Linked DNA regions of Indioceanicola profundi. The protein of the gene in region 3 interacts with the protein of the main gene of each other region in a pairwise test. Links are inferred from orthologs where the notes say so. Each region holds a gene or a part of one and is shown on either strand. Other genes may lie near its edges.

Region 1 (6,500 bases), on a different replicon or contig from region 3:
CATCGCGCGCGGCTCGATCGGCGTTAACCGGGCAGGGCGCCGAATATGAAACTCATCGATCTCGCGGGAGAGCCGAGGCGCGGCGCCATACGCTCCAAAGGCTGGCTGAAGGCTCATAAATACTGGCTTCTGCGGCGGACATCCCAGATTTCGCTGCTGCTGCTTTTCGCCATCGGCCCCTGGCTGGGCCTCTGGTTCGTCCAGGGAAATTTTGCCTCAAGCCGCGTCCTCGACAGCGTTCCCCTGAGTGACCCCTTTATTCTGCTGCAGTCCGCAATGGCAGGGCATGTGATGGCCACGGCCGCTCTGATCGGGGCTTTGGTTGTCGTTCTCTTCTATGCCTTTGTCGGGGGGCGGGTGTACTGCTCCTGGGTCTGTCCCGTCAATATCGTAACCGATACGGCCCACTGGCTACGGGAGCAGTTGGGCATCACGCGGGATCGCAAGCTGAACCGGAATGCCCGCCTCACCATCCTGGCGGCCGCCTTGGGTGCTTCCATGGTGACCGGCACCATCGCTTGGGAACTGGTCAACCCTGTCTCGGTCCTGCAACGCGGCATCATCTTCGGCATCGGCTTCGGCTGGGCGCTGATCGCTGCAATCTTCCTGCTTGATCTTTGCATCACGCGCCGGGGATGGTGCGGACATCTTTGCCCGGTCGGTGCTTTCTATGGGCTTCTGGGCGCCAAAAGCGTGATCCGCATATCCGCGAGGGGCCGACAGGGTTGCGAAAACTGTGGTGCCTGTCTTCGCGCCTGCCCTGAACCCCATGTAATTGCCCCTGCCTTGAAGGGCAATGTGCCGCTGGTATTGTCACGCGACTGTACGACCTGCGGCGGCTGCATTGATGCGTGTCCGAGCGACGTCTTCTCGCTAGCTACACGGTTTCAAATTGCAAATCATGAAGGGGGCTGCAATGGCGAGACCAAAATGCACAGACAGGTCAGTGGCGACACTGCTTTAATCCAGCCGAAATAGCCGGGCAGCAATAACGGCATCGACAGGATATTTCTTACCTACAGGGGTAGGGTAAAATTTTACTTTTTTGCATTAAAACTGGATACATAAATATGAAACTCTTTTTAAGCGCTTCAGTGAGAGTTCTCCTCAACTGCCCGTCATGAGGAATCATGGCGGGCTATTTTTGTCGACTCCGCCGCTGACGTTATGGGGTGGACGGCCCCTGACCCAGCGATAGCATGGTGATCTGGCACATGCTGACCAAGGGCGAGGACGACGTGTGGGCCCGGCCGGCGTTGCCGGCTCGCAAGCTTCGCGCCGTGCAGCTCAAGGCCGGCGCCGCTCCGGGCAGGCGGCTCTGGTCGCCATCGCCGAGAAGGTCGCGGCAGCCCCATCAGGCAAGGAGGATCCGCCGCCGCTGGACGCGTTCCTCGCTGGCCTGCGCACGGCTTGGCAGGGTGGCGAGGTTAGGCCCACGGCCCTGCCGAAGGCCAAGCAGAAGCGTGCTCGCCGACGCCCTGACCCATTCGCCGCGGTGGACAGCCAATTGCGCGACTGGTTTCTCGCGGAGCCCTGGCGAACCAGCCGCGAGTTCCTGGACCGCCTGCAAAGCGAACATCCCGGCCGTTACCCTGATGGCCAGATACGCACCCTGCAGCAGCGGCTCAAGATCTGGCGCATGGAGCACGCCCACGCACTGGTGTTCGGCAGCGGCAACAAATTAGACGCTCACGCGGATGCTCCCCGGGAGCATCCGCGTGAGGCAACAGGTGCGGCTCATGGGAGCATTCTCGGATGAGGCAACACGTCTCTCACTCAGATTGTCGCGCCATAGCGTGATGCCGTCCAGCGTGAGGCCGGGTTCCAGGCGCGCCAGGCCAGCCACCATGAGCACAAGGTCGTCACTAGCAATCGAGGTGGACCTCAAGCCAGTGGTCCGCACCATTCGATCGTATATTCATCCTTTCTGACTGCTGCTCATCGCGCCTTGCCGCTGTCCGTCGCAGGAGCACAGCCGGGCAGCTTCAGCGCGGTAGGGTTGGCCGTCCGGCTACCCTCACCGAGAGATGAATATGGCCCTGGTAGATACAGCACCTGATATATCCCCCTCGATCCTCCCCGGCAGAGCCGTCGCTGACCGCTGGCTGGCCCGTGCTGCTGGACTGTGGATGCTGGTCGCCTTGACGGGGCAACTTATCTTTGCCGTCTACATTGCCGCCGTGTATGGCGGGGTCCTGCTGGGTGGAGGGCCAGAAAGCTGGAACCGCTCCCCAGCCCTGGCCTACCGGCCCGACGACCTGTTTGGAAACTTAATGTTTGGGCTGCATGCCCTGTTTGCCCTCATCATCATAGCCGGTGGGATGCTCCAGATGATTCCTGCGATCCGGCGACGGTTTCCAGCCTTCCATCGCCGCGTGGGGCAGACTTATCTGGTAGCCGCGACCATCCTCGCCACAGGTGGCATTATCCTAATCATCTGGCGTGGAACGGTGGGCAGCACCGTGATGCAAATCGGCTCCTGCCTTAACGGAATCGTTATTCTGGTCTGCGCCAGCTTCACCTGGGCCTATGCTTACCGGCGCCGCTTCGACCAGCATCGCCGCTGGGCCTTGCGTCTGTTCCTGTCCGTCAGTGGCGTCTGGTTCTTCCGTATCTCTTTGATGCTATGGCTGCTGATTTTTCAGGCGCCCGTCGGGTTCGATCCGGACAGCTTCACAGGACCCTTGTTGCTGATCTTGACCTATGGCCAGTTCTTGCTGCCATTGGCCATCTTGGAGCTTTACTTCTGTGCACAGAATGGAGGTAGCGCGGCCACGAAGCTCGGCATGGCCTGCCTGCTGGTCGTGCTGGCACTTCTGACGGCAGGTGGTATCTTCGGCGCAGCGATGGGCATGTGGTTACCCCGGATGTGATCCCGGCATGGCGGTCATGGCGAGCGAAATCAATGAATGGCCTGCAGCGGATCCGGCTCCGGACTGGCGGCAACGACTGAACCGGCTATTCGGCTGGCGGCGGCTGCGCACCGTTATCGTAACGGTACTTCTGATCTGGCTACTCCTGCTGCCAATTTGGCAAAGTGGCTGGGCCGGTCTGCTGCTGCGGCTGCTGTCCATTGGACTGCTCGCCATGCTGGCTTTCGGTGTTTGGGAACAATGGCCGAAGCGGCTCCCCCGCTGGATTACCCGTTGGGTGCTACAGGTGCTGGCGGTGGCCCTGTCCATTCCACCGGCCGTGTTGACGATTTATATCCTGTCCACGCCGGATGTCGGTCCACCGCTATGGCAGGACCGGGAGCGACTGTTCGGTCTGTTCCTTCTCACAGCCATTGGCATACTGGTTAGCCCCTGGGTGGCACTCGGTGCACTCGTCAGACAGAAGGAGGCATTGGCCCGGAACCAGGCCCTGACTTTTGCCCTGGAGCGCAGCGAGTTAGAGCGCCGGGCGCTGGATGCGCGCCTCCAGCTTCTGCAAGCGCAGGTGCAGCCGCATTTCCTGTTCAATACTCTGGCGAATGTTCGGGTTCTGGTAGAAACGACATCGCCTCGGGCGCCGGCTGTTCTGGACAGCTTAATCGCCTATCTGCGCGCCGCCGTGCCGCGCCTGGACCGCTCCGGTGCCAGCTTGGAAGATGAGTTGACGCTGGTTCGGGCCTATTTAGATATCATGCAGATGCGCATGCCGGATCGCCTGACCTTCCGCATTGAGGCCGCGCCCGACAGCCTTTCTCTTTACTGCCCGCCCATGAGCGTGTTGACTTTGGTAGAAAATGCAGTGCGCCACGGCATCGACCCAGCCGAGGACGGTGGGGAAATTGTGGTCGCCACCCAGACCCAGGATGGCACCTGCTTTATACAAGTTGAGGACAGTGGTCTTGGGCTGCGCAGCGGCACGGGCCAAACGGGCACAGGGCTGGCCACATTGCGCCAGCGCCTATTGCTGGCCTTCGATTGGGTAGCCGGCGTGAAACTGGAGGAGCGGAAAGGGGGCGGGGTTCGGGCCAGCCTGCACTTTCCCGCTCGGGCGGCGACATCATGACTCTGCAGAAACCCACGGCTTTGATCGCCGAGGATGAACCGCTGCTGCGCGAGGCACTGGTTCGGCACCTGTCGGTCGCTTGGCCCGCATTGCGCATTGTTGCCGAGGCTCGCAATGGTCGGCAGGCCGTGGATATGTACGAAGCGTACCAGCCCGATATCTGCTTCCTGGATGTGCAAATGCCCGGCCTGTCGGGGGTAGAGGCGGCACAGCACATTGGCCGGCGGGCGCATCTGGTTTTCGTCACGGCATTTGACTCTTACGCCGTGCAGGCCTTTGCGCAAGGCGCGCTCGATTATCTGGTCAAACCTGTGGAGCCAAAGCGGCTGGCCGATACAGTGGAGCGACTGAAGGAACGATTGCAGACTGCCCGCCCCCTGCCTGATCCCGAACAGCTGCTGGCGCGGATTGCAGCGCAATTGCGCGTCAGCCCGGACATTACACCGCGCCTCCGCTGGCTGCGAGCGTCAGTCGGGCAGGCCATACGCCTGATCGCCGTAGATGATGTGGACTTCCTGCTGGCTGCGGAGAAGTACACCCATGTCTGCTGGCGCGAGAAGGACGGCCGGCCTCAAGAGGCCGTTATTCGAACACCTTTGAAAGAACTGGTGGAGCAGCTCGATCCCGATCTTTTCAAGCAAGTCCACCGGTCAGCAGTTATCAATCTAAATGCGGTCAGCCACGTTGTGCGCGGAGACAACGAGACAGCCAAAATACACCTGAAGGGTCGGGCTGATACCCTGCCCGTCAGCCGCAACTATCTGCATCTGTTCCGGCAGATGTGATTCCAACAGATATTCTTCATAGTCTTGCGGCTGATGCCATCCGGCTCTGTTGCATCGTTTTCGGCGGGACGGAGATCGCGTAGAACCTCGGCCGGTTCGGTGGCTAGGGTGACAAGGTGATGCGCGACGGGAAGGACCCATTCAAGGGCCGGCGGTTCACGGCGGGCGTGATCCTGTGGGCGGTGCGCTGGTACCTGCAATTCCCGATCAGCTACCGCGATCCCGAACGTATGCTGGCCGACCGCGGCGTGCCGGTCGATCACACGACACTCTACCGCTGGATCCAGGCTTACGCACCCGAACTGGACAAGCGCTTGCGCCCATACATCCGGATGAGCAGCGGTTCCTGGCGGGTGGACGAGACCTGCATTCGCGTGAAAGGCCGGTGGATGTACCTGTATCGCGCCGTCCATGCGCGCGGGCAGACGATCGACTTTCTGCTCAGCGCCAGGCGCGATGCTGCGGCTGCCCGGCGCTTCTTCCGCAAGGCGCTGAAGCAGGCGCATACGGTCAACCCGCGCACTATCACGGTGGACAAGAACGCCGCCTACCCAAGCGCGACCAAGACCATGAAGAGGGCCGGTGAGCTATGGCGCTTTGCCAAGCTGCGGCAACGCAAGTACCTGAACACCATCGTTGAACAGGACCACCGGCGCATCAAGCGGCTGGTCCGGCCCGGACTCGGGTTCAAAAGCTTCCATTCCGCCCGCCAGACCATCGCTGGCTACGAGATCATGGTCATGGTCCGCAAAGGCCAGGTCAGGGCTGTTCCCGCCAACGGCATGCCCATACAGGCGACCTTCATTGCGAGCCTGTTCGGTGTCGCCGCCTGATGGCGCCGAAATCAAGGCTCCCAAGACCGACCGCCAGACTTCTTAACGGAGCCCATCGAACTCGCTACCTCAGCTTCCGCTAAAATCGGCTTTGCGCTTTTCCATGAAGGCCCGCATGCCCTCTTTCTGGTCGGATGAAGCAAACAGCATCTCGAACAGCCTGCGTTCCATTAAGAGCCCCGAATTGAGGGCAGCATCGGCCCCTGCCATCGTGACCTCTTTTGTGAGGCGGATCGAGACCGGCGGCATGTCGGCGATGGTGAAGGCAAGTTCCAGCGCGCGGTCCAGGACCTTTTCATCCGGCACCACCTCGCTGGCCAAGCCCATTGCATAGGCCTCCGTGCCAGATACTGGCTCGCCGGTCAGCACCATCCTCATGGCCTTGTATTTACCGATCGCCCGGATCAGGCGTTGGGTGCCGCCACCACCAGGCATAACGCCAACACGAACCTCCGGCTGGGCGAACCGAGCTGTTTCTCCGGCAACGATAATGTCCGCTTGTAACGCAAGCTCACATCCGCCGCCGAGCGCTACGCCCCGAACTGCGGCAATAATCGGCACCGGACAGCATTCGATCGTGTTCCAGAACTGCCGTACCTTCCGCGCCATGATGTCAATCGGCGTGTCGTCCACGATCTCTTTGAGATCGGCACCGGCGGCAAAGGCCTTTTCATCACCCGCGATTACAATACAGCGAACCGCATCGTCTTGGTTCAACTGCTGGAACTGCTCTGCAATGGCTTGCCGCAGGGCGGTGTTCAAGGCGTTCCTCGCCTCCGGACGGTTGAGGCGCAACAGGCGCACCCCGTTCGGTAGTTCCTCACAAATAACAAGCGACATTTTTCCTCCTTAGCCTGTTTTTGAGGCCCAGACTGGTCCCGGCAAG
Region 2 (6,433 bases), 1.8 Mb from region 3 along the record:
GGGGTGGTTGTGCACCAGGATGATGGCGGTGGCGCCCAGCTCCAGGGCGCGCTTCACTACCTCGCGCGGATAGACCGGCGTATGGTCCACGGTGCCGCGCTGCTGCACCTCGTCGGCGATCAGCGTGTTCTTCTTGTCCAGGAACAGCAGCCGGAACTGCTCCAGCGGCTCATGCCCCATGGCCCCCTCGCAGTAATCCAGCAGCTTCTGCCAGGAGGACAGGACCGGCTTCCTCAGGATTTCCTGGCGCGCCATGCGTAGGCCGATGGCCCCGACGATGCGGATCTTGGCGATGGCGGCGTCGCTGCCGAAATCCTCCCGCAGCTTCGGGACCGGCGCGTTCACCACCGCCCAGAGGGAGCCGTATTTCTGGATCAGCCGCTTCGCCAGCGGCTTCACATCGTTCCGCGCATCGACGGAGAAGAGCAGCATCTCCAGCAGCTCGTAATCCTGCAGCGCCTCCGGCCCCTGCTCCAGGAACCGGCTGCGCAGCCGCTCGCGGTGGCCGTGATAGTGCTGCTTCTCCTTCGCCGCCCTGGCAGGCTTCTTCGGCTCGGAGGCCGTAGGGGGCAGGGCAGGGGGATGGGGGTCGGGAAACAGGCTCTCGGGCGCCGCCGCCTGTTCGGGGGCGGGCGCGTCCAGCTTCAGTTCCCGAGGTTTCCGCGCCTGGGCTTGCCGGCCTCCGCGGCGTCCGGCAATGCGGAGGGCAAGGTCGTCCATATCCTCGCCATCGGCCACACCGCCACCGTGTCTCGAACTGTCCGTTCCTGCCGCCATGGCTGCATCACCCCTGCTGCACACTCTTGCAGGAAGTGTAGCAGGGGTGATGCAGGTCCGCAAAGTTGCGCTCGGACCAGACGGGAACCACGGAAGCGGGCTGGTCTCAGACGTAGGGCGGCTTGGTGTAGCCGGCGGGGGAAAGGGTGAAGATCTCCACCCCGTCCTTGGTGACGCCCACCGAATGCTCGAACTGGGCGGACAGGGACTTGTCGCGGGTCACGGCGGTCCAGCCGTCGGACAGAACCTTCACGTCGAACCGGCCGGCATTGATCATCGGCTCAATGGTGAAGATCATGCCTTCCTTCAGCACCGCACCCTGGCCGGGCTGGCCGTAATGCAGCACGCTGGGGGCGTCGTGGAACACACGGCCGACGCCATGGCCGCAGAAATCGCGCACCACGGAGAAGCGGTGACTCTCCGCATAGCTCTGGATCGCATGGCCGATGTCGCCCAGCGTGGCGCCGGGCTTCACCACCTCGATGCCGCGCATCATGGCCTCGTAGGTGACATCCACCAGCTTGCGCGCCTTCACCCCGGCATTGCCGGCGATGTACATGCGGCTGGTATCGCCGTACCAGCCATCGACGATCACGGTGATGTCGATGTTCAGGATGTCCCCGTCCTGAAGCCGCTTCGGCCCCGGAATGCCGTGGCACACCGCATGGTTGATGGAGATGCAGGAGGCCTTGGTGTAGCCCTTGTAGCCCACCGTCGCCGATATGCCGCCATTCGCCTCGATGAATTCGTGGCAGAGCCGGTCCAGCTCCTCCGTCGCGACGCCGGGGCGCACATGCTCCGTGATCATGTCCAGCGTGGCCGCGGCCAGGCGGCCGGCGCGGCGCATGCCCTCGAATTCCTCAAGGCTGTACAGGGTGATGGAGCGCTCGTCCTCCTGCGTCTCCATGCGGGCGGCATCGGTCATCTTACGTCCAATCTCTTTCCACAATCGGGCCGGCCAGTGCCCGCACCCGTGCAAAATCCTAAACATCCAGAACCAACGGCAGGCGTCTGTCCACCGTGATGCCGTCGGGCGTGACCTTACACGCATGGCACAGGGCTTCAACCCCGCTGGACAGCGCCTGGGCCAATCCCCGCGCATAGGTGGGATCGATGTCCCCGGCCAACCGGAACTGGTCACAATCGGCGCGCTGGACAAGATACAGCATGACCGCCCTGTGCCCCTCGCGCACCATCGCCGCCAGCTCCAGCAGATGCTTGGCCCCTCGGCTGGTGATGCAGTCCGGGAACTCGGCGATTCCAGGGCTGCGCATGAGGTGCACGTTCTTTACCTCCACATAGGCCCGCCCGCGCTCCGCATCCTCCAACAGGATGTCGATGCGAGAGTTGACTCCGTATTTCACTTCGCGCCGCAGGGTCGCGTATCCGGAAAGCTGCGGGATCGTGCCGGCCCGGATCGCCTCCTCCGCCAGCCGGTTCGGATGGCCGGTGTTGCAGCCCACCAGCGTGCCGTCCGCCTCCACCATCTCCAACGTGCAGGCCAGCTTTCGGGCCGGGTTCGGGCTTCTGGACAGCCAGACCCGGCTGCCCGGCGCATCGATGCCCAGCATGGCGCCTGAATTCGGCACATGCACGGTGACCTCCGCCCCGTCGTGCAGGACGACATCGGCCAGGAAGCGCTTGTATCGGCGGACCAAAGTGGCGGGGATCAAGGGGGTGGGAAAGTGCATGGCCGAACCTAGCCCGCCGTTCGTCCCGGCGGCAATCGCTCGCTCCCCATGGGCGCGCTTGCAATTCTACGTCGATGCGGGTGATATACCTCATACGGATTATATACTTTTGGAGAAGGTTTTGGCTGTGGGAACGATGCGGCTGGTCGCGGCCGGGCTGACATGCATGGCGCTGGTCGCCTGCGGCACGCCGCCGGAAGTGAAGACCCTGTCGTCGACGCAGGTCGCGAACTTCAAGACGCTGGCACAGGTGCAGTCGGCCCAGGCCAGCGCCATCATGACGCTGGCTGGAAAGGTTCAGGCCCAGGCGATCCAGGATCTCAGCCAGCTCCAGTCCCAGGCGGAAGCACTGGTCAAGCAGCAACTGACCGGGGCCACCGCGCCGGCTCCTGCGACCGTGGACAGCGCCATGGCGGCGATTTCCACCCAGGCGCAGGTCACCGCCCAGGCCAAAGCCAAGCTGACCGCCGACATGGCGGTGATCCAGGCCAAGCTGAACGAGATTTCCGCCTATGTGGCGGAGATGGCGCAGGCGCAGCAGGTACTGGACACCTACCTGCATCAGGAGCGGATCGGCCAGCCGCTGGTCCAGGCCATCACTGATGCCCCCTTCGTCCAGGCGGCCGTGGCCCGCGTCACCGATCTGGCCCCGAAGGTGGCGCAGTCGGCCAGCGACCTGGAGCGGCTGATGCAGGAATTCGGCGGCGCCGCACCCGCCGCGTGAAGATAAAGGAAGCAACGACATGACCGTGACCCTGACCGACCTTCAGGCCCAACTCGCCGCCCTGCAGCAGCAGATCCCCAACATGGCTCCTGCGGACCAGCCGGCGGCCAAGCTCCAGGTGCTTGAGATCGAGGCCCAGATGCAGGGGTTGGCGCTTGACGATGTCGCCACGGCGCTGGCGGGCGTCCAACTCGCCGACCTCGACTCGCTGAAGCAGCAGGTGGCTGCGGCCCAGCAGGCATCCGTCGATCAGGCGAAGCTGACCGGCTTCGTCAATGGCGGCCTGTCCAAGCTGGCCGGCATCCTCGGCGCGGTACTTGCCACCGCCTGATCCGGAAGGCTGATGGGCAGACGGTCGTCGGGGCGTTATATCCAGCAGAACGCCCCGCCGCCGTGAGACCGCCCCATGAGCACCGAATCTTCCGCCCAGGCTCCCACTGCCGCCCTGCTGATCATCGGCAACGAGATACTGTCGGGCCGGACACAGGACGCCAACCTGATCTTCATCGCCAAGTATCTGGGCGGAATCGGCGTCCGCCTGCGCGAAGTCCGTGTCGTGCCGGACGATGAGGCGGAGATCGTGGCGGCCGTGAATGCGCTCCGCGCCCGATACACCTACCTCTTCACCACGGGCGGCATCGGCCCAACCCATGACGACATCACTTCCGAATGCATCGCCAAGGCCTTCGGCGTGCCGCTGATCCAGCATCCGGAGGCGCGCCGAAGGCTGGAGGCGCACTATGCCGACAGCGGCCTGCTGAACGAGGCGCGGCTGCGCATGGCCAACACGCCGAAGGGGGCGGTGCTGATCGACAATCCGGTCAGCACCGCGCCCGGCTTCCAGATCGGCAATGTGTTCGTAATGGCGGGCGTGCCGTCGATCATGCAGGCCATGCTGACCGGCCTGGGCGACCGGCTGGCAGGCGGGCCGCCGGTGCTGTCCCGCACCGTGGTCTGCGCCGTGCCGGAGGGCACGCTGGCTGCGGGGCTGGGAGCGGTCCAGGCGGAATTCCCGGACGTGGACATCGGCAGCTATCCCGCCTTCCGTCTGGGCCAGATCAGCACCAGCCTCGTGCTGCGCGGCACCGATCCTGTCCGGCTGGACGCGGCGGCGGAGCGGGTGGCCGCCCTGGTAACGGACCTGGGCGGCACGCCGGAGATCGCCGCCGGCTGAGCGGCCGGCTCAGGCCTGGACCCGCCGGCGCAGATGCTCCAGCAGTGTTTGGGTGGCGCGTCCGTCCACCGACAGCTTCTGCGCCTTCTGATAGGCGCGGATGGCGGCAGTGGTGCGCTTGCCCAGATGGCCGTCGGCCTTGCCGGGCTTGTATCCCAATCGGGCCAGAAGCTGCTGGATTTCCTTCACGCCGGCCTGGGTGACGGGCACCGGCTTGGCGGCCTGCTTCTGCTTCTCGGCGGCGGGCGGGGCCTGCCGGGCGGCAGCGGTGGCCGTCTTGGCCATGGCGCGTTCCAGCGGCAGGTCCGCGATCCGCACATTGCCCTGTCCCTCGGCCAGTCGCTTCAGCGCCACCTCGGCCGTGGCGTCGCCGGTGGCTGCCGCTTGGCTGTACCAGCCGGCGGCGGTTTCCAGGTCCGGCGCGCCGTCCACCCCCTGTTCATAGAGGATGCCCAGCATGAACAGGGCCCGGGCGATGCCCGCATCCGCGGCGCGCTCGAACCAATGGGCCGCCTGGACCGTGTCGCGGGGAACGCCGCTGCCTTCGGTATACATCAGGCCCAGATCGTACATCGCCTCGGCATGGCCCTGGTCGGCGGCATGGCGGTACCATCTGACCGCTTCCTCCATGTCCGCCCGGCTCTTCTCCAGCAGCTCGTGCCGGTAGCGGTTCAGGGAAGCCAGCGCCCAGGCGGCATCGGCATCGCCGCGGCCGGCCGCCTGCTCGTACCAGAACAGCGCCCGTTTCACGTCCCGCGGGTCGGGTTTCGTTCCGGATACGAAATATTCGGCGAGACCGATCTGCGCATCCAGCTCCCCGGCACGGGCACGGGCATCCAGCGCGCGCAACGCGTCGTCCGCGTTCCGGGGCAGGGCGGGGGCATTGGTCACCGCGGCGGCGGCAGGCAAGGCGGCGTCCTGGCCGCCAGCCGGTTCAGGCTTGCGCGGCGGCGCCTCCGCCATTGCGGGCGTTGGGATGAGGGCGAGGAGGGGCGGGGCGGCCAGCAGGGCGCTGGCAAGCAGGGAAATGCGGGCAATCCGGCGCATGGCCGGAACCTCCAACGTCATCAATGGGGCGGCACGATTCCAATTTACCACGGAAGGGGTTAACGGGGAGTGGCCGGGACAGCGCCGCTCATGCGAATTTTCCCCGTTCCGGAATGTTGCGCCGCCCGTCGATTACGACTAATGTCCCGCGCCTACGGTGGCCGTTGGGGCGTCGCCAAGCGGTAAGGCAGCGGTTTTTGGTACCGCCATTCCCAGGTTCGAATCCTGGCGCCCCAGCCACCGGAACTTCCTAGACACGTCCCGGACACCGCGCCGACCGCCGCAGGAACAGCGGGCCCAGCGCCACGACCGCGCCGAAGCTCAGGAAGGCGAGGCCCCAGGCGGTGCGGCTGTCGGGGCCGCCGGCCATGTCCAGGATCAGGCCGAAGACCACCGGGCCGACGAAGGCGCCGGTGAAGCCCAGAAAGCTGTGCACCGCCATGGTGGCGCCGCGCCGGCCCTCCACCGCTTCGGTCACCGCGCCCACCGTCAGGCTGGCGCTGTCCCAGTTCACGGTGACGGCATAGGCTGAGCAGACCGCCACCACCAGCCAGAGCGGCAGGCCGGCGGTGAAGCCCACCACGCAGGCCAGTGCTGCCGAAATCCACATGGCGAAGGTCAGGAACCGGGTGCGGCCCCAGCGCTCCGCCGCCTCGTTGCCCAGGATGCTGGCCGGCAGGCTCAGCAGCAGCACGAAGGCGGCGATGCTGGCCAGGGTGCCGGGCTCGATTGCCGTGCCGGCGCTGAGCGCGGCGAAGCCGAGGAAGGCAACCAGCCAGCCGCGCAGCCCGAACAGCTCCCAGCAATGGACGGTATAGGCCAGGATGTAGCCCATGGCCGGCCGGTGGCGCAGCACCGGGCGCACATCCAGGATATTGCCCTCCGGCGCTGGCCGGTCGGGATCGGCGGCGGGGATGCGGAAGGCGAGCAGGACCGCGAGCAGCGTCGCCAGCGCCGAAGCCCAGAAGGCCATGCGCCAGCCGCCGGCCTCCGCCACCCATCCGCCCAGCAGCACCGATA
Region 3 (7,712 bases):
TTCGTCGATTACGACATGCCGGAGATGGATGGGCTTCAGGTCGTCGGCGCTTTGCGGGAGGACCCCAGCCTGGAGGACATGCCCGTGGTCATGGTCTCCGGAGTGGAGGAGAAAGAGGTCCGCCTGAAGGCCCTGACTCTCGGCGCCAACGACTTCCTGGCCAAGCCGGTGGACCCCATCGAGCTGCGCGCCCGTACGGCCAATATGCTGCGCCTGCGCCGCCGCTCCCTGGATTTGCGGGAAACCAACCGTTCGCTGGAGGAAGCCCGCGCCCGGGCGGAGGCGGCCCTGGCCGATCTCCGCTCCGCCCAGGATCAGCTTGTCCAGACGGAGAAGCTCGCCGCGCTCGGCAGTCTGGTGGCCGGCGTGGCGCATGAGATCAACACGCCGATCGGCAACGCCCTGACCTCCATCACCTGGACCGCCGACCGGGCGGCGCGGATGAAGGAGGATCTGGCCGCGGGCCAACTGCGCCGCACCGAACTGGCCGATTTTCTGGAGGAGGCCGGCGAGGTCACGCAGCTTGTCCGCGCCAATGTGGAGCGGACGGCGCGTATCGTTCAGGCCTTCAAGCAGATCGCCGCCGACAGTACGACGGACGAGCCGCGCCGGCTGATGCTGCGCGACCATCTTGAGGACCTGCATATCGCCTTCGCCTCGGAACTGGCGAAGGGCGGCCACCGGCTCGTCCTGCAGTGTCGGGAGGAGTTGGAGCTGATCACCCCGCCGGGCGCTTTGACCCGCGTGCTGGCCCAACTGGTGCAGAACGCGATCGCCCATGCATATCCGCACCGGCGCTCCGGCGTGATCACCATATCCGCCAGACCCTATCCCGTCGGGATGGTGCGGATCGAAGTGGCGGATGACGGGCGTGGAATCAGCGGCGAAGTGCAATCGCGGCTGTTCGAGCCGTTCTTCACCACCGCCCGTGGTCAGGGGCATATCGGCCTGGGGCTCGCGACCGTGCACAACCTGGTCCGGCGCGCTCTGGCCGGTGAGATCGAATTGGATACCTGCCCGGGCACCGGAACCCGCTTCCGCATCACTGTGCCGGCGGTCCCCCCCAGCCCCGTGGCATAGATGTCCATACCGGATCGGGCGGCGCGCCATGCGCCCGCTCCCCATCTCCTTTCCCCGAACCGTGCTAAACTCTCGCCCCTTCCGGATCGGAGGTAGAGGCCGTGGACAGCATGGACCGTGGCGCACAGGCGCTGAACGAGATGATGGATGAGCTTGGTCGGCGTGCACGCGCCGCCTCGACACGGCTCGCCATTGCCCCGTCCGACGCGAAGGACAAGGCTCTGCGTGCCGCCGCCGCGGCGATCCGCGCCGGTTCGGAACAGATTCAGGCCGCCAATGCCGAGGATATGCGGGCTGCCCGAGCCAAGGACCTGTCCTCCGCCCTGCTGGACCGGCTGATGCTGGACGGCAAGCGCGTGGAGGCGATGGCCGCCGGGCTGGAGGAAATCGCTGCCCGACCCGATCCCATCGGCGCCGTGCTGGAGCGCTGGACCCGCCCCAACGGCCTTGAGATTTCCAAGGTGCGCGTGCCGCTGGGCGTTATCGCCATCATCTATGAGAGCCGTCCCAACGTGACGGCCGACGCCGCAGCCCTCTGCTTGAAGTCGGGCAATGCCGCCATCCTCCGCGGCGGGTCGGAAAGTTTCCAATCCTCCCGTGCTATCCTGGCCGCGGTGCACGAAGGGTTGCGCGCGGCGGGACTGCCGGAGGATGCGGTGCAAGCCGTGCCCACCACCGACCGCGCCGCCGTCGGCCGACTGCTGACCATGACGGAGCATGTGGACGTGGTGATCCCGCGCGGCGGCAAATCCCTGACCGGCCGTGTCGCGGCGGAAAGCCGGGTGCCGGTGATCTACCATCTGGACGGCATCTGCCACGTCTATGTGGACCGTGCGGCGGATCTGAAGATGGCCCGGAACATCGCGCTGAACAGCAAGATGCGCCGCACCGGCATCTGCGGAGCCATGGAAACGCTGCTGGTGGACCGCCCCGTGGCGGACAGCCATCTGCGGCCGATCCTGGACGATCTGATTGCCAATGGCTGCGAAATCCGCGGCGACGAAACCGTGCAGGCCATGGACACGCGGGTGAAGCCCGCCACGGAGGAAGATTGGGATACCGAGTATCTGGACGCCATCCTGTCCGTGCGCGTGGTGGACGGCATTGACGAGGCCATCGTCCATATCGGCCGCCATGGCAGCCATCACACCGACAGCATCGTGACGGAGGACGCCGATACGGCGGCGCGTTTCCAGACCCGCGTGGATAGTGGTATCGTCCTCTGGAACGCCTCCACCCAGTTCGCAGATGGCGGCGAGTTCGGCTTCGGGGCGGAGATCGGCATCTCCACCGGCAAGCTCCACGCCCGCGGCCCGGTCGGGGCGGAGCAGCTCACCAGCTACAAATACGTCGTCCGCGGCAGCGGCCAGGTCCGGCCCTGACAGCGCTGGCATGAACAGTCACATCTGGATACGTCCACGCCGCCTGACCGGCCGGGCCTGGGCCGGGCGGACGGTCGGCCTGCTGGGAGGATCGTTCAACCCCGCCCATGCCGGCCACCGGCGCATGAGCGAGTTGGCCCTGCAGCGGCTTGGCCTGGACCAGGTCTGGTGGCTGGTCAGCCCGCAGAACCCGCTGAAGTCGGCTGCGGACATGGCGGCGCTCGATGTCCGGATCGAGACGGCCCAGGCCAGGGCCGGCGATCCGCGCATTATTGTCACGGCGCTGGAGACGGAGCTGGGAACACGCTATACGGCGGAGACGTTGGCTCAATTGAAACAGCTCTATCCCCGCACCCGCTTCGTCTGGCTGATGGGGGCGGACAATCTGCTGCAGGTTCCGCGGTGGAAAGGATGGCGCTCAATCTTTGGGATGGTGCCGGTTGCAGTCCTTCCCCGCCATCCCTATTCTATTCGGGCGCTTGGCGGAAAGGCTGCCAGGCTCTTCGCCCGATACCGGGTGGACGCGGATCGGTCGCGTCGGCTTCCCTTGATGGAGCCGCCGGCCTGGGTTTTCCTGGACGGTCCGTTGCACCCGGCTTCGGCCACCGAAATCCGACGCACAGGCGATGCCCGTGCCTGGATTTCGAAACGCAAGGATCAGAGGTGAGAACCATAACTACCGCACACGACACCGGCACCAACATGGGGTCCCCGATGCCGCATCTCGCGGCCGACCTGCCGGAGCGCATTCGCGATCTCGTCGTCCAGTCTCTCGAAGATGACAAGGCGGAAGACACCGTCGTCATCGACCTCCAGGGCAAGACCAGCCTCGCAGACTTCATGGTGGTGACCACTGGCCGCTCCGCGCGTCAGGTGGGGTCCATGGCCGACCACTTGCTGGAGAAGCTGAAGGCGCTCGGCGTTGCCGGCGTGGAGGCCGAGGGTGCGCCCCAGTGCGACTGGGTGCTGATTGACGCAGGCGACGTCATCGTGCATCTGTTCCGCCCCGAGGTCCGCGCCTTCTACAACATCGAGAAGATGTGGGGCGTGGAGCCGCCGGCTTCGCTTCTGAACGCCGGCCCGTCGGAATACCTGCCCACCTGACGGGGCCGCGGACGGGGAACGATGCATGCGCCTGTGGCTTGCCGCCGTCGGGCGGGCCAAGCCCGGCCCTGCGCGCGACCTGTTCGAGGAGTATCAGGGCCGCCTCGGCTGGCCCCTGACCCTGCGGGAGGTCGAGGTCAAGAAACGCGTGGAAGGGGAGGAGCTGAAGCGGCTGGAAGCCGAGCTTCTCCTCGCCGCGATACCTGCCGGCGCCAAACTGGTTGCCCTGGATGAGCGGGGCCGTGCGTTGCCCTCATCGGATTTTGCCGCCCGCATCGGCGCTTGGCGCGACCAGGGCACGGCGGACATCGCCTTCGTCATCGGCGGAGCGGATGGTTTGGCAGAGGAGGTCCGCCGCCGGGCCGACCTTCTGCTCGCCTTTGGCCCCATGACATGGCCGCACATGATGGTGCGGGGCATGCTGGCCGAGCAACTCTACCGCGCGCAGCAGATACTGGCTGGTCACCCCTATCACAGAGCCTGACGGCTCATTCCGTCAGCGGTCAGCTTGACGGTTCACCACGGCGCTGACCGGCGCCAGCACGACTCCACGCTCCCGCAGCCCTTCGGCCCAGAGGACCAGGCGCTCCATCGTAACCGGCAGCGCCTGCGCGAAGCCGACGGCAGCTCCGTTGGCCTTGGCCAGCCGTTCCAGTTCCGCCAGCTGTGCGTCAATCCCGGCGGGCGAGGCCATCCGGTCCACCTGGATGTCAGCCACCGCCCGTGGAAGCTTGATCTCCGTCGCGATCCGGGTGGCTTGGCTTTCAGCCACTGGCCGACTGTCCACATACAGCAGCCCTCGCCGCTGAACCTGGTTCAGGATCGGCCGCAGATTCTCCTGACGCGTCAGGAAATAGCTACCGGTGGTACTGGTCAGCCCGACATACCCGGTGGCCGCCGTCATCGCGGTCTCAAGCCGGCTGATGTTCCGCTCATCCCCTAGATTGGTCAGGAGTGTGCCCGGCCCGGGGTCGTTGGCGGGAAAGCCAACCGGCTCCATGGGAACTGACAGCAACACCTCATGCCCGTCCGCCCGCGCCTTGTCGATCTGCGCCTGCAGATCGGCGGTCCCCGGCACGAATGCCATGGTCACCGCGCCAGGCAGCCGGGCGACGGCGCTATCGGTTGCCTTGGAAGACAAACCCAGTTCCGCCACGACGATGGCGACCCGCGGGCGGCCATCCTCCTGCGGGAAGGGCCGGGCATAGTGCTGCCAGGGAGCGGTGCCGTCCGCCGCCACAACGGGCAGCAGTCCGGCCGGACCGCGCTCCAACATCGCCTCATTGCGCGAGGGCGCCAGTTCAACCGGCAGATCGACGGGGTCCACCTCCTCTGCCGGCGCAACCTCGGGGGGGACCACCGTAGCAGCCACCGGTTCCTGGAAGCGCGGCGTCCCGTCAGGAAGCAGTACTGGAGCCACAACCGGCGGCAAGGGATCGAGCCGGCTGACAGTCTCCTCCGCCGTGAGTGCCAGCCAGACCAGCAGTCCGGCGCCGGACAGCATAACCATACCGAAGGCGAGCGAAACGGCGCTGAGACGCCGGCTCTTGCGCCTCCCCGGGGCTTCCAGGGCCAGATAACCGTCCGGCGCGGCCGGCTTGCGTCTGCGGAGGAGCTTCAACGGGTTGAACGACGATTGCCGGCCACACCTGGGGGCAGCCGGCGGGACATCGTCCAGGGCGGAATGCTCGGCGGTTCCGCGACGCACGCCGAAGCGTTGGGCGAGCACCGCGGCGCTGCCGGAAAGCGCCAGATCCGGATCACCCGGATCGAACGCCGCTCCGGCTGCCGCCTTGCGTCTGAACTGAAAGCGGGCCAATTCTCAGACCGATATCAGTTCAGCGGCTTCGCCTGCGCGAACAGGCTGACCCCGCGCAGCAGGTCCACGGCACGCGCCAGCTGGTAGTCGAAGGGCGGCTCGTTGGGCTGCCCCTGGGCGGTCGTCGCCTCGGGCGCCGCTGGCGCTTCCACCTCACCGCCCGTCGGAGCTGGCGGCTGCACCTCGGAAGTCGGGCCGGGAGCGGGAGTCTGCGTTTGCGGCTGAACTTCGCCCTGCGCGGGCGGCGTCCCCTGCCGCTCCGGATTGCTCAGGGAATGGCGGAGGTCTGCTTCGCGGCGGCGCTGCCCCTCGGCGATCTCTTCCAGCTTGGCCGGATGCACCTCGATGTCCGGGGTGATGCCGAGCTGCTGGATGGACCGGCCGGACGGCGTGTAGTAGCGCGCCGTGGTCAGCCGCATGGCGCCGTTGCCCTGTAGCGGAATGATCGTCTGGACCGACCCCTTGCCGAAGCTCTGGGTACCCAGAACGATGGCGCGGCGATGGTCCTGCAACGCCCCGGCCACGATCTCCGACGCGGAGGCGGAGCCGCCATTGATCAGAACGACGACAGGCTTGCCTTTCGCGAGGTCACCCGGCTTGGCATTGGCGCGCTCACTGTCGGCGCTGTCCCGCCCGCGGGTGGAGACGATCTCGCCGCGCTCCAGGAAGGTATCGGAGACGCTGATCGCCTCGTTCAGCAGGCCGCCGGGATTATTGCGAAGGTCCAGCACATAGCCGACCAGATCATCCCCCAGATCCTCCTCCAGCTTCGCGATGGCCTTTTCCAGGCCGGGCTGGGTCTGCTCGTTGAAGCTCGAAATGCGGATATAGCCGACGTTCCCGGCTTCCACGCGATAGCGGACGGACTGCACCTTCACCACGGCGCGGGTCAGATTGTAGTCGATCGGCTCCTGCACCTCGGGACGGCGGATGGTGACCTTGATGCTGGTGCCGACGGGACCGCGCATCTTCTCCACCGCCTCGTTCAGCGGCAGGCCGACGATGCTCTCGTCATCGATGGCGACGATGTAGTCGCCCGGCAGGACGCCGGCCCGGTAGGCCGGGGTATCATCAATGGGGGAAACGACGCGGACGACCCCCTCCTCCGTCGTGACCTCGATGCCCAGCCCGCCGAACTCGCCGCGGGTCTGCACCTGCATATCCTGGAAGCTGTCCTTGTTCAGGAAGCTGGAATGCGGGTCCAGCGAGGTCAGCATGCCGGAGATGGCCGCCTCGATCAGCTCCTCGTCCGTGACCTGCTCGACATACTCGGAGCGTACGCGCTCGAACACGTCGGCGAACAGGTCAAGCTGCTTGTAGGTGTCTGACTGGACCGCCTGCTTGCCCTGCGCGCCGGCGCAGGCCGGAGCAAGCATGAGCAGCGAGACCGTTGCGACCGATGAGAGGAGCTTCTTCATATCAACTTTGCCCTTTGCCGTCGGAGGACGAGACACCGTGCATGGGGTTGATCGGCTGACCACCCCGCCGCAATTCGAAATACATGGTGGGCGTGCCGTCCGATGACAGCGCTCCCAGGGGTTCCCCCGCCAGCACATGCTGACCCACCTGACCATCGATCCGCCCCAGACCTGCCAGCAGGGAATGATATCCACCGGCATGTTCCAGGATCAAGATAAGCCCGTAGCCCTTGAAAGGTCCGGCAAACATCACCGATCCCTCCAGCGGGGCGACGACATCCGCGCCAGCGCGTCCCTTCAGCGTAAGGCCGCGGCTGGTCACCCCGAATCTGTCCTGCTCGCCATAGCGCGTCACGACGTCTCCGCCCACGGGCAGGATCATTCCTCCGGATTTGGACATTCCGGGGGCACGTTTCATCGCCTCGGCGCGTTCTTTTGCCCGGCGTTCCCGCTCGGCCTGCGCCTGGGCTTGCCGCGCAGCCTCTTCGGCGCGCTGCCGCTCGGCGGCGGCACGCCGCTCCGCCTCGACCTTGTCGATCAGTTCCTTCAGATCGCCCGCTTGCCCGGCCAGCGCCGCGAGCCGGGTGGACAGGGCCTGCCGCTCACTGTCGGTGCTTCTGTACAGTTCCTCGCGCCGCGCGGCCAGCTTGGCCGTCTCCGCATGCCTGCGGTCCAATGCCGCCGCGGCCGCGGCCACCTCTTCCCGCTGTGCAGCCAGTTCCGTGCGCAGACTGGCCAACTGTTCCAGTTCCGCCGCAAGCGCGTCCGCCCGCTCCTTCAGTTGCGGCACCGCGGCGCGCAGAAGCAGCGCGCTCTTCAGTGTTCGGGATGGCGGTTCCGGCCGCGCGATCATCGCTTCCGGCGGCATGCGGGACAGGCGTTGCAGGGCCGCCAGCAGCTCTGCCAGGG

The links.
Region 1: the proteins of DOL89_RS04405 (region 3) and DOL89_RS21380 interact in binary tests that used the Escherichia coli proteins (3 or more experiments, as listed by UniProt). The link is inferred for Indioceanicola profundi from one-to-one orthologs.
Region 2: the proteins of DOL89_RS04405 (region 3) and sfsA interact in binary tests that used the Escherichia coli proteins (3 or more experiments, as listed by UniProt). The link is inferred for Indioceanicola profundi from one-to-one orthologs.

What each region holds. Positions count from the first base shown.
Region 1 is NZ_CP030128.1:17,822-24,321, forward strand. What follows is about bases 2,888-5,886. They hold DOL89_RS21380 (LytR/AlgR family response regulator transcription factor), read left to right. Parts: upstream 2,888-3,992; coding sequence 3,993-4,781; downstream 4,782-5,886. Other genes in these bases: DOL89_RS21375 (sensor histidine kinase), read left to right, coding at 2,890-3,996; DOL89_RS21385 (IS6 family transposase), read left to right, coding at 4,901-5,614; DOL89_RS21390 (enoyl-CoA hydratase-related protein), read right to left, coding at 5,684-5,886. In the rest of the region: ferredoxin-type protein NapG, read left to right, coding at 1-49; quinol dehydrogenase ferredoxin subunit NapH, read left to right, coding at 46-978; DOL89_RS21360 (hypothetical protein), read left to right, coding at 1,241-1,759; DOL89_RS21370 (DUF2306 domain-containing protein), read left to right, coding at 2,130-2,873; more of DOL89_RS21390, read right to left, coding at 5,887-6,454. UniProt on the Escherichia coli protein: Member of the two-component regulatory system BtsS/BtsR, which is part of a nutrient-sensing regulatory network composed of BtsS/BtsR, the low-affinity pyruvate signaling system YpdA/YpdB and their respective target proteins, BtsT and YhjX.
Region 2 is NZ_CP030126.1:2,777,941-2,784,373, reverse strand. What follows is about bases 615-3,546. They hold sfsA (DNA/RNA nuclease SfsA), read right to left. Parts: upstream 2,469-3,546; coding sequence 1,761-2,468; downstream 615-1,760. Other genes in these bases: DOL89_RS13245 (hypothetical protein), read left to right, coding at 3,212-3,523; DOL89_RS13250 (hypothetical protein), read left to right, coding at 2,590-3,192; map (type I methionyl aminopeptidase), read right to left, coding at 884-1,702; radC (RadC family protein), read right to left, coding at 615-777. In the rest of the region: more of radC, read right to left, coding at 1-614; DOL89_RS13240 (competence/damage-inducible protein A), read left to right, coding at 3,599-4,366; DOL89_RS13235 (SEL1-like repeat protein), read right to left, coding at 4,376-5,413; DOL89_RS13225 (MFS transporter), read right to left, coding at 5,664-6,433. UniProt on the Escherichia coli protein: Binds to DNA non-specifically. Could be a regulatory factor involved in maltose metabolism.
Region 3 is NZ_CP030126.1:934,171-941,882, reverse strand. What follows is about bases 351-3,326. They hold DOL89_RS04405 (glutamate-5-semialdehyde dehydrogenase), read left to right. Parts: upstream 351-1,190; coding sequence 1,191-2,462; downstream 2,463-3,326. Other genes in these bases: rsfS (ribosome silencing factor), read left to right, coding at 3,177-3,326; DOL89_RS04400 (nicotinate-nucleotide adenylyltransferase), read left to right, coding at 2,473-3,129; DOL89_RS04410 (sensor histidine kinase), read left to right, coding at 351-1,080. Outside these bases: more of DOL89_RS04410, read left to right, coding at 1-350; more of rsfS, read left to right, coding at 3,327-3,566; 23S rRNA (pseudouridine(1915)-N(3))-methyltransferase RlmH, read left to right, coding at 3,592-4,050; DOL89_RS04385 (divergent polysaccharide deacetylase family protein), read right to left, coding at 4,063-5,385; DOL89_RS04380 (S41 family peptidase), read right to left, coding at 5,400-6,803; DOL89_RS04375 (murein hydrolase activator EnvC family protein), read right to left, coding at 6,805-7,712. UniProt on the Escherichia coli protein: Catalyzes the NADPH-dependent reduction of L-glutamate 5-phosphate into L-glutamate 5-semialdehyde and phosphate. The product spontaneously undergoes cyclization to form 1-pyrroline-5-carboxylate.